DNA from 2 places in the Geobacillus sp. FJAT-46040 genome. Region 2 is predicted to be linked to the other one. Evidence: riboswitches for the same ligand, from Rfam matches in the RefSeq annotation. Region 2 holds a riboswitch; the other holds the start of a gene.
What was found. A riboswitch is a leader RNA that binds a small molecule or an ion and turns the genes downstream of it on or off. The one in region 2 is predicted to bind cobalamin.
Positions count from the first base shown of each region.

Region 1 (7,461 bases), 1.3 Mb from region 2:
GGCCGTCCGCCGTGCGGCCGTCTGTCATTCAAATCGAACAAAAAGGGAAAACGTTCACCGTGCAGCCAGCCCCCGGCGTTTCGCTTCTTGACGCCGCCCTAGGACAAGGTGTTCTGCTCGATCACAAATGCAAAAAAGGAACGTGTGGCCGTTGCATGGTCACCGTTCTCGCCGGCGCCCACCTTCTCGCTCCGAAAACGCGGCGCGAGCGCGAAAAAACGGATCAACCAGCCAAACGGCTTGCCTGCCAAGCACAAATCCAATAAGCCGAGCGCTATTTTAGCACGATCGGCTTATTTTTTCCCATGCAACCGCTCCCACCTACTTTCTCTCATTGCCTGACTCTTTACGCCATGGTATGATGGTGAGAAATACAAAAAACGGAGGGGATGCCTATGAGAACGGTCACCTTAACCGACGTCTTTGCCCATCCGATTGCGCAAAAATATTTAAAACGATCCGGCCTCGCCCACGCCATCACCGTGGCGTACCATGCCTACCACCTTGCCCTCCGCCACGGAGTGAACGTCGACTTGGCGACAAAAGCGGCACTGCTTCATGATATCGGCCATTACACATGGTACAAAAACGGCCGTTGGGACTACGAACAATACCGGCAAAACGACATCCATGCCATCAAAGGAGCCGAGCGGGCGCATAAGCTGCTGATCCGCCTTGGCGAACATCCGCAAAACGCTAAGGAAATTGCCCTGGCGATTTTGCTTCATACCGATTCCTACCTTCCAGAAGGAGAATGGAAACGAACGCCGCTTCAAGCCATCGTCAAATGGGCCGACGAAGCCGACGAGGAGCCCGGCGGCCGCCACCATTATCGAACGATCAGCGACGACTTAGCGTGGAAAAAAATCCGCCAGCTCGACGAACTCGTCAGCCGTCAGCACGGAAAAGAGCGACTCGGGGATATTGTTTGACCGCTTGCCTTGATGTCGCCATTCCCCTTGAACAGACGCGAAACATCGCCGCGAACAATGTATGCTCTGAACGGAAACAGCTCACCCTTTCATCAGGTGGGCTGCTCGCGCGCCAGCGACACAGAACGATACACACCATCGAATGCCCTCTTATATCCTCATCGTCCACTCACGCTTTAAGTTTGGCGTGTTGCTCAAGCCACTCTTTTCGTTCTGATGGGTACACGTACGTGTAACACGTGTACTTCTCGCCATCAGCATCTATGGCGGTCACGGTGATCCGTTCATAATGGTTAGGCTGTCCCGGGCCGTGATACCCTTCAAGCTGGTCAAGTATGGCAAGCGCCGTTTCCGGGTCGCCAAGCTGGTTATAGGCGATGGCGCTTGAACCCAGCTGAGCGAAACGTTGAAAAATCGCTTCCCCCCCTCTTCAGCCATACCTCGTCATTGTCGTGCTCCTCTTCCACGAGCCACTGATTCAATTGCTCGCGCAGCCGTTCGATTTCCTGTTTTTTCCCCACTTCTCCCGTCCCCTTTCGCATTCAAAAGCAAGTTTTTTCTCATTATACCAAGGTAAGGCGCCCAAGCCTACCGTCCGACAACAAGCCGCAACATCTCTTTTCCTTTTCTCTTCCCCATTGTATAATGCAGCGAGAATCCCTCCGTTAATCATGTTTTCCGGCAAAAAACCGCGTTGGACGATGCCCCAACGCGGTTTTCCTTACAGCTCATCAAACCCATTATCCACTTGCACTTTCGTATATTGGCGCGGTTTTTGCTCGAAGAAGTCTGATTTGCCGAGGTCGACTTCTTCATACGCTTTAATCCAGCGGAGCGGGTTCGTCCGATAGCCGTCAAACGGGCGGTCAAAACCGAGCTGATGAGCGCGGACGTTGGCGTAAAACTTAATGTACGCTTCCAAATCAGCCAAGTCGATGCCATCGATGTCATTCCCGATGATTTCCCCGGCCCATTCGATTTCCAGCTCAGCCGCTTTCGTAAACGTTTCACGGACAAAATCGGAAAGCTCCGGCGTCCGATACTCCGGGTATTCGTTCAACACTTCTTTGAAAATTTTCGCAAACAAATCAACATGAATGTGCTCGTCGCGGTTGATGTAATTGATCATCGTGCTCGTCGCCACCATTTTTTGCTGGCGCGCAAGGTTGTAGAAGAACGCAAACCCTGAGTAGAAAAACAGTCCTTCTAAAATGACGTCAAAAACGATGGAGCGCAACAAGTTCTCCACATTCGGCTCTTCCGCAAACGCCTTGTAGCCGTTCGTCACAAAATCGTTCCGCTTGCGCAGCGTCGGTTCGTTTCGCCAAAAGTCGAACACTTCATCTTGCTTTGCTTTCGGCACAAGGCTCGAGAGCACGTACGAATAGGAATGGTTGTGAATGACTTCCTGCTGGGCGAGCATGATCATCAAGGCATTGATGCTTGGATCGGTAATGTAATCCGCCACACGTCCCGCGTAATCGGTTTGAATGCTGTCAAGCAGCGCCAAGAGTCCAATGATTTTCAAAAACGCATCCTGCTCGCGGGCGGTCAGCTGCGGAAACTGCTTCACATCTTGCGCCATATTGATTTCAAACGGCGTCCAAAAGTTGGCGAGCATTCGCTTATATTTCGCATACGCCCATGGGTAGGCAATATCGTCCCAGTTCAACACATTCGAGCAGCGGCCGTTGATGATGCCCGTCGAACGGTTCGGCGCCTCCGGATCCATAATCGGTCGTTTGACTAAGCCGATCGTCATCGTCCATTCCTTCCTTTCGTTTTCTAGTATCATGTGCGCGGCCAACCTCGGACGCCCCTCCCGCACAAGGAAGGGAAAGCCCGACCAAAGGCGTTTGTTGCGCCCCATGGTCAGCTCGCACAAGAATCGCACTCGTCGATCGTCCCCGATGTCGAACGCACGTAATACGTCGTTTTCAGCCCCGACTTCCACGCCGTCAAATGCAAATCGAGCAGCTCTTTTGCCTTAATCGTGTTCACGACGTAGAAGTTAAAGGAGATGGCTTGGTCGATATGGCGCTGGCGGGCGGCGTTTTGCTTGATGCTCCAGCGCTGGTCGATATGGTACGCCGATTTGTAATACCATATCGTCTGTTCGTTTAAATCCGGCACCGTAACGGGAATCTTATAATCTTTCTTTTCCTCGGCGTATACTTTTAAGAAAATGGGATCAATGCTCGCCGTGCTGCCAGCGATGATCGACGTCGATGCGTTCGGGGCGATGGCCATGATATAGCCGTTGCGCATCCCGTAGCGGGTCACATCTTGCTTCAGCCGATCCCAATCCAATTCACCGTGGCTTTCGTAGCCGCGCCGCTCAAAATAAGCGCCCGTCTGCCAGTCCGACCCCGGAAACGCCGGGTAGCTCCCTTTCTCTTTGGCGAGCTCCATGCTCGCTTGAATCGCCAAATACGCGATCGTTTCATACAGCTCGTCGGCATAGCGGACCGCTTCGTCCGACTCCCAGCGAATGCCTTTTAACGCCAAAAGATGATGCCAGCCAAAGGTTCCAAGCCCGACAGCGCGGTATTTTTCGTTCGTCAGGCCGGCTTGCAGCACCGGAATATTGTTTAAATCAATGACATTATCGAGCATCCGCATTTGAATCGGGATGAGCCGCGCTAAAACCCCATCGGTCACCGCCCGCGCCAAGTTGATCGACGATAAATTGCAGACGACAAAATCGCCTGGTATTTTTTCAATGATGATCATCCCGTCTTTTACATATTGCCGCTTCATCACCGTTGGGCTTTGGTTTTGCGCGATTTCCGTGCAAAGGTTGCTGCAGTAGATCATCCCGAGATGGCGATTCGGATTTTGCCGGTTCACTTCATCGCGGTAAAACATAAACGGCGTCCCCGACTCGAGCTGGCTGCGCATAATGCTTTTCATCACTTCGATCGCCGGCACTTTTTCTTTCGACAGTCTTGGTTCGTTGACGCATTGCCAATATTTTTCCCGAAAGCTGCCGCTCCCTTTTTCCTCATCATAAAAATCTTCCAAGCTAAACCCCATCACCTTCCGCACTTCATGCGGATCAAACAAATACCAATCGCCGCGCTGTTCGACTTGCTCCATGAACAAATCAGGGATGCAAACGCCGGTGAACAAATCATGCGTCCGCAGCCGTTCGTCACCGTTGTTGAGCCGCGCATCGAGAAAGGCAAAAATGTCTTTATGCCATACATCCAAATAGACGGAAATGGCCCCTTTTCGCTGCCCCAGTTGATCGACGCTCACCGCTGTATTGTTCAGCTGCTTCATCCACGGGATGACGCCGGAGGAGACCCCTTTGAATCCTTTAATGTCGCTGCCGCGCGACCGGATTTTGCCTAAATAGACGCCGATGCCGCCGCCCGATTTCGATAAATTGGCGATGTCGGTATTGCTGTCATAAATCCCTTGCAAGCTGTCATCGACCGTGTCGACAAAGCAGCTTGAGAGCTGGCCGTACGACTTCCCAGCGTTGGCAAGCGTCGGCGTCGCCACGGTCATGTATAAGTTGCTTAACGCCCAATACGCTTCCTTCACGAGCGCAAGCCGCTGCTTTTGCGGTTCATTCGCCATGAGCGTCATGGCAATGACCAAAAACCGCTCCTGCGGCAATTCATACAACCGCCGCTCATAATCGCGGGCCAAATACCGGTCCGCAAGCGTGCGCAGCCCAATGTACGTAAACAGCTTGTCCTTCTCCGGATCAAGAAACGCACCGATGGCGTCGACTTCTTCTTTCGTATAACGTTCAAGCAAGAACGGGCTGTACACCCCTTGTTCCGTTAGCGCAACAAGGAGCGAGTAGAAATCGCCATACCGCTTGCGCTCATCGTACCCGCGCTGCCGTGCCGCCTCGCGGTACAATTGCCGCAAATACAGCCGGGCGCACACAAATGTCCAGTCCGGCTCATCTTCATCAATGTAAGAAAGTCCTTCCAAAATAGCCGTTTGGTGCAGCTGTTCTACCGTGACGGACTCCTTTCGACTGAGAAGCTGCCAAACACGCTCGACGTATTCATCAAGCGACAGACGGCCGAATCCAGCGGCGGCTTGCCCAATCAGCGACGCAAACTCTTCACGTGAAAAAGAAACCGGCTTCCCTTGGTCATCGATGATGATCATTTTCGTCAATGCGGTCATTCGTTTCCCCACTCCTTCAATAAAAAATCCGCTCGGGCAGGCGAGCGGATGAAACGACAGACGAAAAAAGGCAGACGAACCCCTTGTTCTTTTCCCCTATCGTTTCATCTTCTCACACCCCGAAGAACATGAAACGTTCCAAGCAAGGCAGGTCTCCTGACTCGTGCATCGTCCTACTTTGGGGCCTTCCCAGCGGCGCGCCGAATGGCTCTTGCCGCCAGTGGCCATCCCATTTCGTCCGCACATACAGTTGCGGGGGCAGTTCCGGATTCACACCGGATTCCCTATTAAGTCCTGATGGACACCATTGCTTGGTGCAACGATATATAGTTGTTTAAAAAAGAGAACAAAACAATATATAGTAGATGATCATCCTGATGGAACAAGCATATACCAAAACCGGGAGAATTGCAAGAGTGGGAGAAAGCAAATTTTCTCTTTCGCTTCGCCAAAGGCAAGGAAACTGTCCGCACCATCGAAAAAGGCGTTCTAGGTGTCGCCCTTAGAACGCCCTGTCGTTTCCCTGCTACGCCTCCAAAACAGACGCTGGCCGCTCCTCGCTTTGTGCGGATGAAGCAAAATCGTACTTCTTTTCCACATAGACTTGATGCCAAACCATAAACGCCAAGACCGTCCACAGCTTGCGGCTGTGGTCCGCCTTGTGGCGGGCATGTTCATCCAGCAGCCGATAGAGCACGTCCTTATGGAACAGATGATCAGTTTCGCTTTCGTGGATGAGCTGTCTCGCCCAGTCATACATTTCGTTTTTCAGCCAGTGGCGAATCGGCACGGGGAACCCTAATTTTTTCCGGTTTAACACATGATCCGGCACGATGCCTTCGGCGGCTTTACGTAAAATATATTTCGTCGTACCGTTGGCTATCTTCATATCAGGGACGATTTGCCTAGCAACCTCAAATACCTTTTTGTCTAAAAAGGGAACGCGCAGCTCAAGCGAATGGGCCATCGTCATTTTGTCCGCTTTGACTAAAATATCGCCCCTTAGCCATGTATGAAGATCAATATACTGCATCCGGTTGACGGGCGGGTCATGAAGCGTTTCGCGGTAAAAAGGAGCCGTCACCGCCGTATATTCGCGCCCCTCTTGGTACGTTTTGAGCAACGCCGCTTTTTCCTTTTCGCTATAGATTTTCGCATTGCCGACATACCGTTCTTCAAGCGGCGTCGTTCCGCGCTCCAAAAAGCTTTTTCCTTTCATCCCGTCCGGAAGCATCTTCGCGATCACCCGCAACACCGCTTTTACGATGTTTGGCATGCGCGCAAACAGCCGCAACGACTCTGGTTCGCGGTAAATGTTGTAACCGCCGAACAGCTCGTCCGCCCCCTCGCCAGAAAGCACAACCGTGACATGCTTTCTCGCCTCACGAGCGACAAAATAAAGCGGCACAGCCGCAGGATCGGCAAGCGGATCGTCCATATGCCACATAATTTTCGGCAGCTCTTCCATATACTCCTGCGGTGAGATGACATAGCTAATGTTGTCTACCCCAAGCTTCTCTGCGGTTTCTTTTGCGACATCGATTTCACTGAACCCTTCCCGCTCAAACCCGACGGAAAAGGTCTTCAGGTGCGGATGGAATTGTTTCGCGATGGCGACGATGAACGATGAATCAATGCCTCCCGACAAAAACGCACCGACCGGCACATCGCTGCGCATATGGACGTTGACCGAATCAAACAGCGCATCGCGGATTTTCTTTACAAGCTCCTCTTCCGATTGGCGAATGGGGTCGAAGGATGCCTTCCAATAACGATGAATCGTGAGCGGTTTTCCGACTTTTTTCTTGAGATAATGCCCCGGCTCCAGCTTGTAAATGCCGGCCGACATCGTCAGCGGCTCAGGGACATATTGGAATGTTAAATAATGCTGCAGGGAATCGCCGTTTAGCGACTCCTGTCCCAGAGCGAGCAAGATGCTTTTCTTTTCCGAAGCGAAAAACGTGCGGTCTCCTTGCTCCGCATAAAAAAACGGCTTAATGCCGAACGGATCGCGCGCCGCAAACACCGTTTTCTCTTGCTTGTCCCAAATGACAAACGCAAACATCCCGCGCAGTTTTTCGACCGCTTTTTCTTTTTCGGCGCTGTAAAGGGCGACAATCACCTCAGTATCCGAATGCGTCGCAAACGAATATCCTTTCGCCGCCAGCTCTTCCCGCAATTCAAGATAGTTGTAAATTTCCCCGTTAAAAATGATCCAATATCGATCGTTTTCATAAGACAGCGGCTGATGTCCCGCCTCCAGATCGATGATGCTCAAACGCCGAAAACCAAAACTCACGTAGTCATCAAAAAAATACCCCTCATCGTCGGGGCCGCGATGGGTAATCAGGCGGTTCATCTCCACCAACGTTGT
Region 1 is NZ_NISS01000001.1:2,044,549-2,052,009, forward strand. It holds gene CD000_RS10750 (2Fe-2S iron-sulfur cluster-binding protein) at 1-266, shown strand, start outside; gene CD000_RS10755 (HD domain-containing protein) at 396-932, shown strand; gene CD000_RS19150 (gamma-glutamylcyclotransferase family protein) at 1,102-1,347, opposite strand; gene CD000_RS19155 (hypothetical protein) at 1,301-1,453, opposite strand; gene CD000_RS10765 (ribonucleotide-diphosphate reductase subunit beta) at 1,654-2,694, opposite strand; gene CD000_RS10770 (ribonucleoside-diphosphate reductase subunit alpha) at 2,805-5,087, opposite strand; cobalamin riboswitch at 5,217-5,412, opposite strand; gene asnB (asparagine synthase (glutamine-hydrolyzing)) at 5,614-7,461, opposite strand, start outside.
Region 1: linked by a shared signal. The riboswitch ahead of CD000_RS10770 (ribonucleoside-diphosphate reductase subunit alpha) and the one ahead of CD000_RS04280 (ABC transporter substrate-binding protein) in region 2 are both predicted to bind cobalamin.

Region 2 (7,461 bases):
CGCCGTTGCCGCCGCAAGTGAAAGAGCTGTTTGCCCGCGTCGTTCGCGAGGAGAAGGAGCAATCGACCGAAGTGACGCTGCAGGGGCGGACGTGGGTTATTTTAATGACGCCGCTGTACGGCAAAACGATGGTGCGCGGCGCGGTGGCTGTTTTGCGCGACATGACCGAAGAGCGGCGGCTTGACAAGCTGCGCAAAGACTTTATCGCCAACGTTTCGCACGAATTGCGCACGCCGATTGCCATGCTCCAAGGCTACAGCGAGGCGATCATCGACGATATCGCGGCGAGCGAAAAAGAGAAGAAAGAGATGGCGAAAGTCATTTATGACGAGTCGCTGCGCATGGGCCGCCTTGTTAACGATCTGCTTGACTTGGCGCGCATGGAAGCTGGCCATATCGAGCTAGAGTACGAACAAGTCAAGCTTGTTCCTTACATCGAGCGGGTGATCCGCAAGTTTTACGGGCTGGCGAAAGAAAAGCAGATTGAGCTGACAGCCGAGTTTCGCGATCGGGACATCGAAATCGCTCTCGATCCGGATCGGATCGAACAGGTGCTGACGAACTTAATTGACAACGCCATCCGCCATACGGAATCGGGCGGCACAGTTCGCCTCATCATCGAACCAAGCGGCGACGGCGTGACGATCCATGTCCAAGACTCTGGTTCCGGCATTCCCGAAGAGGATTTGCCGTTTGTGTTTGAACGGTTTTACAAAGCCGATAAAGCGCGCACGCGCGGCCGTTCCGGCACCGGGTTAGGCCTTGCCATCGCCAAAAACATCGTCGAAGCGCATAAAGGGCTCATTACCGTTCACAGCAAACTGAACGAAGGAACGACGTTTTCGTTTTATTTGCCGGCCCGCGGACCGAAAGGAGCGTAGCGCCGTTTGGAAGAGCGGGGAAGCCACGGCTTCCCTGCTTCTTTCATGCTGAAGCGAACTGGTTGACGGATTTGTTTTAGTGGTATAGACAACTAGAATATATAATGTTATAATGAGATACAGAAAGTGGGGAATCGCGATGAAGCGGTGGATATTGAAAAATGCCGCGGTGTATGCAGAAACAGGAAACATTGAACAAGGGTATGTGCTGATCGAAGGGGAAAAAGTGGCCGCGATCGGGCCGATGTCGTCGTGCCCAACTGATGCAGGGGCGGAAGTGATCGAGCTTTCCTCACGGTTTTCCATCGTGCCGGGATTCATCGATGTCCATATTCATGGGGCGGCTGGGGCGGATGTCATGGATGCGACCCCGGAGGCGCTTTACAAGATGGCCAACGCCTTGCCGGCGGAAGGGACGACGAGCTTTTTGGCGACGACGATGACAGCGCCAAGCGAACAAATCGAAGCCGCGCTTTGCAACGTCGCTCGCTATATGGCGGAGGCGAACAGGCCGGGAGCGGCCGAAGTGCTCGGTGTTCATCTGGAAGGACCGTTTTTGTCGCCGAAGCGCGCCGGAGCGCAGCACCCGCGCCATCTCGCCGATCCGGACATCTCACTGTTCCAGCACTGGCAAAAGGCGGCGGGCGGCCATATCCGCCTTGTCACGCTTGCCCCAGAGCGGAACGGGGGGCTGGAACTTGCCGCCTACTTGAAACAGACGGGTGTGATCGCTTCGATCGGCCATTCCGATGCCGTTTACGACGAAGTAAAAGCGGCGGTCCATGCAGGGGTGACGCATGCGACCCACCTGTTCAATGGGATGCGCGGCATCCATCACCGTGAACCGGGTGTCGCCGGTGCTGTGCTTATGTTTGAAGAAGTGATGTGCGAGCTGATCGCCGACGGGTTGCACGTTGCGCCGCCGATGGTCCGCTTCGCTTACCGGAATAAAGGAAGCGATGGACTCATATTAATCACCGATGCCATGCGGGCGAAATGTCTAGGTGATGGGCGGTATGAACTTGGCGGCCAAGAGGTGACTGTTCGGGGCCAAGAGGCGCGGCTTGCCGACGGCACGCTGGCGGGAAGCGTGCTCAAGCTTGGCGAGGCCATCCGCCGTGTGCTCGATTATACTGGCTGCACGCTTGAAGAGGTGATCCGCATGGCGAGCTGGAATCCGGCGAAACAGCTTGGCTTGCTTGATCGGAAAGGCAGCTTGCGGCCCGGCAAAGACGCCGATGTCGTCGTTTTGAATGAACGATATGAAGTCATGATGACGTTTTGCCGCGGCGCCCTTGCCTATCGCAAGCCGGATGAAAGGAGTGGAGAGCGATGGCCATGAAGCTTTTGAAAGTTGCTGACTACGCAGAGATGAGCCGTCAGGCGGCGGACATCATCATCAAACAAGTCAAGGAAAAGCCGAACGCCGTTCTCGGCTTGGCGACCGGCTCGACCGTGCTCGGTGTGTACCGCGAATTGGCCGCCGATCATCGGCAGCATGGGACATCGTATCGGCTCGTGCGCACGTTCAATTTGGATGAGTATGTCGGGCTCGGTCCGGATCATCCGAACAGTTATCGCCATTATATGAATGAGCATTTGTTTTCAAAGCTTGACATCCCGCTTCACGAGACGCATGTGCCGGATGGCTTGGCCGCTGATCTTGACGAAGAATGCCGCCGTTACGAGCGGCTCATCGATGAAGTGGGCGGCATCGATTTGCAGCTCTTGGGCATCGGCCGCAACGGCCATATCGGGTTCAACGAGCCTGGGACGCCGTTTTCGACAGCCACCCACGTCGTCGAGCTGACCGAGTTGACACGGGAAGCGAACGCCCGCTTTTTTCCATCGCTTGATGACGTGCCGCGCTATGCCATTACGATGGGGATTGCGACCATTTTGCGCAGCCGCCGCCTCGTGCTGTTGGCGTCAGGGGAGGAAAAAGCGGAGGCCATGGCCCGGCTTCTCGAAGGCGTTGTCACGCCGGACTTGCCGGCTTCAGCGCTTCACCTTCATCCGGACGTGACGATCATCGCCGACTGCGAGGCGCTCTCGCTCATCCCAAAGGAAAAGCGGCGGGTGGATGCGCCGTGATCGATAAACAGTCGCCGATTCCGATTTACTATCAGCTCGAGCAATATATGAAAGAAAAGATCGAAAAAGGGGAGTGGCAGCCGGGCGAGATGATCCCGTCTGAGCGCGAGTTGGCGGAAATGTATGACATCAGCCGGATGACCGTTCGGCAGGCGGTCAACAATTTAGTGAACGATGGCTATCTCATCCGCCGGCGCGGGAAAGGAACATTTGTCGCCGCCCAAAAAATCGAGCAGCCGCTGAAAGGGCTGACGAGCTTTTCCGAAGATATGCGGGCGCGCGGCATGGAGCCCGGCACGATCGTCCTCAGCTTTGAGATGGTTCCAGCTTCCGAGAAGCTCGCTGAAGGACTTGGCGTCGCGGAAGGCGATGACCTTTACGAAGTCCGCCGCCTTCGGTTGGCCGACGGCTTGCCGATGGCGTTGGAGACGCTGTACATTTCGGTCAATCTCGTCCCCGGACTGACGCGTGATGTTGTAAGCGGTTCCGTCTATGAATTTATCGAAAAAGAAAAAGGGATGATCATCGGCTCTGCAGTTCAAACATTGGAAGCCTCGGTCGCCCGCCAGGTGGAGGCGGAGCATCTGAAGATAAAAGAAGGGGCTCCGGTGCTATTGCTTGAGCGCCGCACGCACCTTGTCGACGGCCGGCCGCTTGAAGTCGTCAAATCGGTGTACCGCGGCGACCGGTACAAATTTATGATTGAGATGAAAAGGGGAGGATCATGATGTTAGGCTTTTTACAGCGGCTTGGAAAAGCATTGCGGAGATTTGCCATGAAAACGAAATGAAATTCCACTATGCTGAGCGGAGTTTGGAACTGGCGGCCAAGGTGTTGGCCAACATGCGCGGTGACGGCGCCAATGTGTCGGCGGATTTTCAAGCCGTGAATGAATACGCTTTTCGCTGGCTGACGGAAGCGAAAAAGAACTATACAGTCAAAGATTTTGGCTTTGTGTTTGACAAATATATTCAACAGTGACGAGATGAAGGTTGTATCGGGGAAAGACGCCGTGCCAGAGGTGGGGCGTCTTTCCTAATTTTTTTAGCGACATATGGAAAAGGAACGTTTCTCCGCAGCCGGAAGAAACTCAAAAGATGAGGTTTGTGGGAATCGATGAATAGGCAACATGGCGGCATTTGACATCGCGGAGCTCGATGCAACGGCGCATGCGGCGTTCCGTACAAAACACGGACACTGGAGCTGAGCTGCCTGACCGCAAAAGTGATCGATGACCGCCTGCCGCCAGCCCACTGTAAATTCACAGTTGTCAAATGCCAGGCCTTGCTTTAATATAAAAATGTCCATATCCGATAACTAAATCAATTCGCAGCAAGGCGCCGAAAAGGCTTAATAGGGAATCCGGTGGGAATCCGGAGCTGTCCCCGCAACTGTCAATGCGGACGAAATGAAATCGCCACTGTACGGACGGATGGCTTGCGCTGTTTTCCGTACGGGAAGGCTTCAGAGTAGGATGAAGCATGAGCCAGTAGACCTGCCTTGCTTGCCGCAGTTTCCGAATCTTCGGGGGGTGAGACGCGGAAACAGTCGCATAGGGCATTGTTGTGCCCATTGGCGGTCTGTTTCGCGCTCATTCCCCGTTCGGACGGAATGGGCTTTTTTGTTGTACATACATCATCGAAGGGGGAATGACGGATGAAACGTTGGACATGGCCGGCGGTGGTGGCAGTGTTCTTCCTTCTGGCCGCCGTGCTGGTCGGCTGCAGCGGTGGAGCCAATAGCAACGCCCAGCCAGCGAAAAAAGAAGAACCGAAAACGGAACAAGCGGCGTTTCCGGTGACGGTGAAAGACGGGCTTGGCGAGGATGTCACGATCAAAGCGGAACCGAAAAAGATCGTCTCGCTCATCCCAAGCAATACGGAAATCGCCTATGCGTTGGGGTTGGGCGATAAGATCGTCGGCGTCAGCGATTTTGACAATTACCCGGAAGACGTCAAAACGAAAACGAAAATCGGCGGCATGGAATTCAACGTCGAGAAAATCATTTCGCTCAAACCGGATCTTGTCTTGGCCCACGCGTCAAGCGCCCATAACTCGCGCGATGGCCTCAAGCAATTGAAAGACGCCGGCATCACCGTGCTTGTCGTGAATGACGCGAAGTCGTTCGACGATGTGTATGCGTCCATCGAATTGATCGGCAAAGCGACCGGGGCGTCGGACAAAGCGAAGCAAGTGATTGATGAGATGAAAGAGAAGCTTGCGCAAATTCAAGAAAAAGCGAAACAAATCCCGGCGGACAAACAAGCGAACGTCTGGATTGAAGTGTCGCCGCCGCCGCAGCTGTATACGGCCGGCAAAGGGACGTTTATGGATGAGATGCTTCAAGTGATTTCAGCGAAAAACGTCGCCGGCAGCTTGGAAGGCTGGCCGATGGTGACGGAAGAAAAAGCCGTAGCCTATAAGCCGGATGTGATCATCACGACATACGGCGGAGCGAAGCAAGTGTTTGCGCGCGCTGCTTGGAAAGACGTGCCGGCGGTGAAAAACAAGCGGGTGTATGACGTCAACACCGACTTAGTAAGCCGCCCGGGTCCGCGCCTTGTCGAAGGGGTCGAGGAACTTGCCAAAGCCGTTTACCCGGATGTGTTCAAGTAAAACGTGGATGTATATATTGGCCGTCACGGCGGCCATGTTATCGTTGCTCGTAGGGATATCGACAGGATCGCTGTCGATTCCCTTTTCTTCTATTGTTCGCATTCTTGCGTCCGAATGGTTTGGTATGCCGCTTCCGTCTGACATTCCGGCCGATTGGGTGCCGATCGTGATGGCGATCCGCTTGCCGCGCGTCGTGCTCGCTTTTTTGGTCGGGGCGTCATTGGCGCTGGCTGGCGCGGCGTTCCAAGGGTTGCTGAAAAATGCGCTCGCCGATCCGTACACGCTCGGCGTCTCGTCCGGCGCCTCGGTCGGGGCGGTGCTCGTCATCTTTCTTGGCTGGCAATGGCCGCTCTTTGGCACGTTCACGCTGCCGATCGTGAGCATTTTATGCGGCATGGCGACGCTTGTCGCCGTTTTGGCGTTCACTCGCGCGGTTGAGCCGCAGCTGTCGGTTGAGACGATCATTTTAGCCGGCATTATCTTCGGCGCGTTTTTCAGCGCCTTCATTTCACTGATGATCGCGTTGACCGGGGAAGAATTGCGGCAAATCATCTCATGGCTGATGGGAAGCGTCGCGATGCGCGGCTGGAAATACAGCGGGCTGTTGCTGCCGTTTTTTCTCATCGGCGCGGCGGTGCTTCTCGCCAACGGCCGCGAGTTGAACGCGTTTGCTTTTGGCGAGGCGGCGGCGCTTCATGTCGGCGTTGATGTTACGCGCCGAAAAGTCATCATTTTGACGGCGGCGGCGCTGCTCACCGGCGCGGCGGTGTCGGTGTCCGGGACGATCGGTTTTGTTGGGCTCGTTGTTCCGCATATGGTTCGGCTTGTGTGCGGGCCAAACTATCGGGTGCTGCTGCCGCTGTCTCTCTTGTATGGCGGTGCGTTTCTTGTGCTTGCCGATGTGGCGGCGCGGACGATCATTGAACCGCGCGAACTGCCGATCGGCGTCATCACCGCGCTGATCGGCGCCCCGCTATTTGCCGTCTTGTTTTTCCGAAAAATGAAGCGAAAGATGGGATGATGATGCTTGAGGTGCGGGCCGTATCGCATCGGTATGGACCAAAGCAAGTGCTTGATCGTGTGACGTTTTCCGTGGAAAAAGGGGAGCTGTTTGGCATCGTCGGGCCGAACGGCAGCGGAAAAACGACGCTGCTGAAACTCATTTGCAAAGAGCTTCCGCTTGCCAGCGGTGAGATCAAGATTCATGGCCAGCCGCTTTTGGCGCTGTCTGCGAAGCAATGGGCGCGGTTTGCCGCTGTCCTGCCGCAGACGGCGGAGGCGGCGCCCGGCTATACGGTGAGAGAAACGGTGGCGCTCGGCCGCTACGCCCATCAGCGCGGCTTGTTTCCGACGTGGACGAAAGAGGATGAAGCGGCGGTTCAAGAAGCGCTTCGTGCGGTCGGCTTGGCTGACAAAATCGATGAGCCGCTTGAGCGGCTAAGCGGCGGCGAGCGGCAGCGCGCCTATTTGGCGCGGGCGCTTGCCCAAAAGCCGCAGCTGCTCTTGCTGGATGAGCCGACGAACCATATGGATGTGAGCGGCCAAGTCCGGCTTTTGGACCGGCTCGCGGAAGCTGCCCGCTCCCGCGATTTGACGGTCGTCGCCGTCTTTCACGATATGAACGTCGCTAGCTTATATTGCGACCGGGTGCTTGTGTTAAAAGAAGGAAAAACAGCGGCGCTTGGAACGCCGACAGATGTGATGACGCCGGCGCTGCTTGAGGAAGTGTTTGCCGCGCCGATTGTGCGTCTGGCTCATCCGGCGGCGGCAAAGCCGATGTTTTCGTTTGTGCCGAAAGGGAAACAAGAAGAATCGTCGGCCGGCGGGCTGCGTTTGTCCTTTCTTGATGACGCCGCTGTTCTGGCCTCCT
Region 2 is NZ_NISS01000001.1:783,139-790,599, forward strand. It holds gene CD000_RS04255 (ATP-binding protein) at 1-881, shown strand, start outside; gene nagA (N-acetylglucosamine-6-phosphate deacetylase) at 1,021-2,223, shown strand; gene nagB (glucosamine-6-phosphate deaminase) at 2,214-2,975, shown strand; gene CD000_RS04270 (GntR family transcriptional regulator) at 2,972-3,703, shown strand; gene CD000_RS04275 (YvbH-like oligomerization domain-containing protein) at 3,762-3,956, shown strand; cobalamin riboswitch at 4,294-4,492, shown strand; gene CD000_RS04280 (ABC transporter substrate-binding protein) at 4,632-5,591, shown strand; gene CD000_RS04285 (FecCD family ABC transporter permease) at 5,557-6,612, shown strand; gene CD000_RS04290 (adenosylcobinamide amidohydrolase) at 6,609-7,461, shown strand, end outside.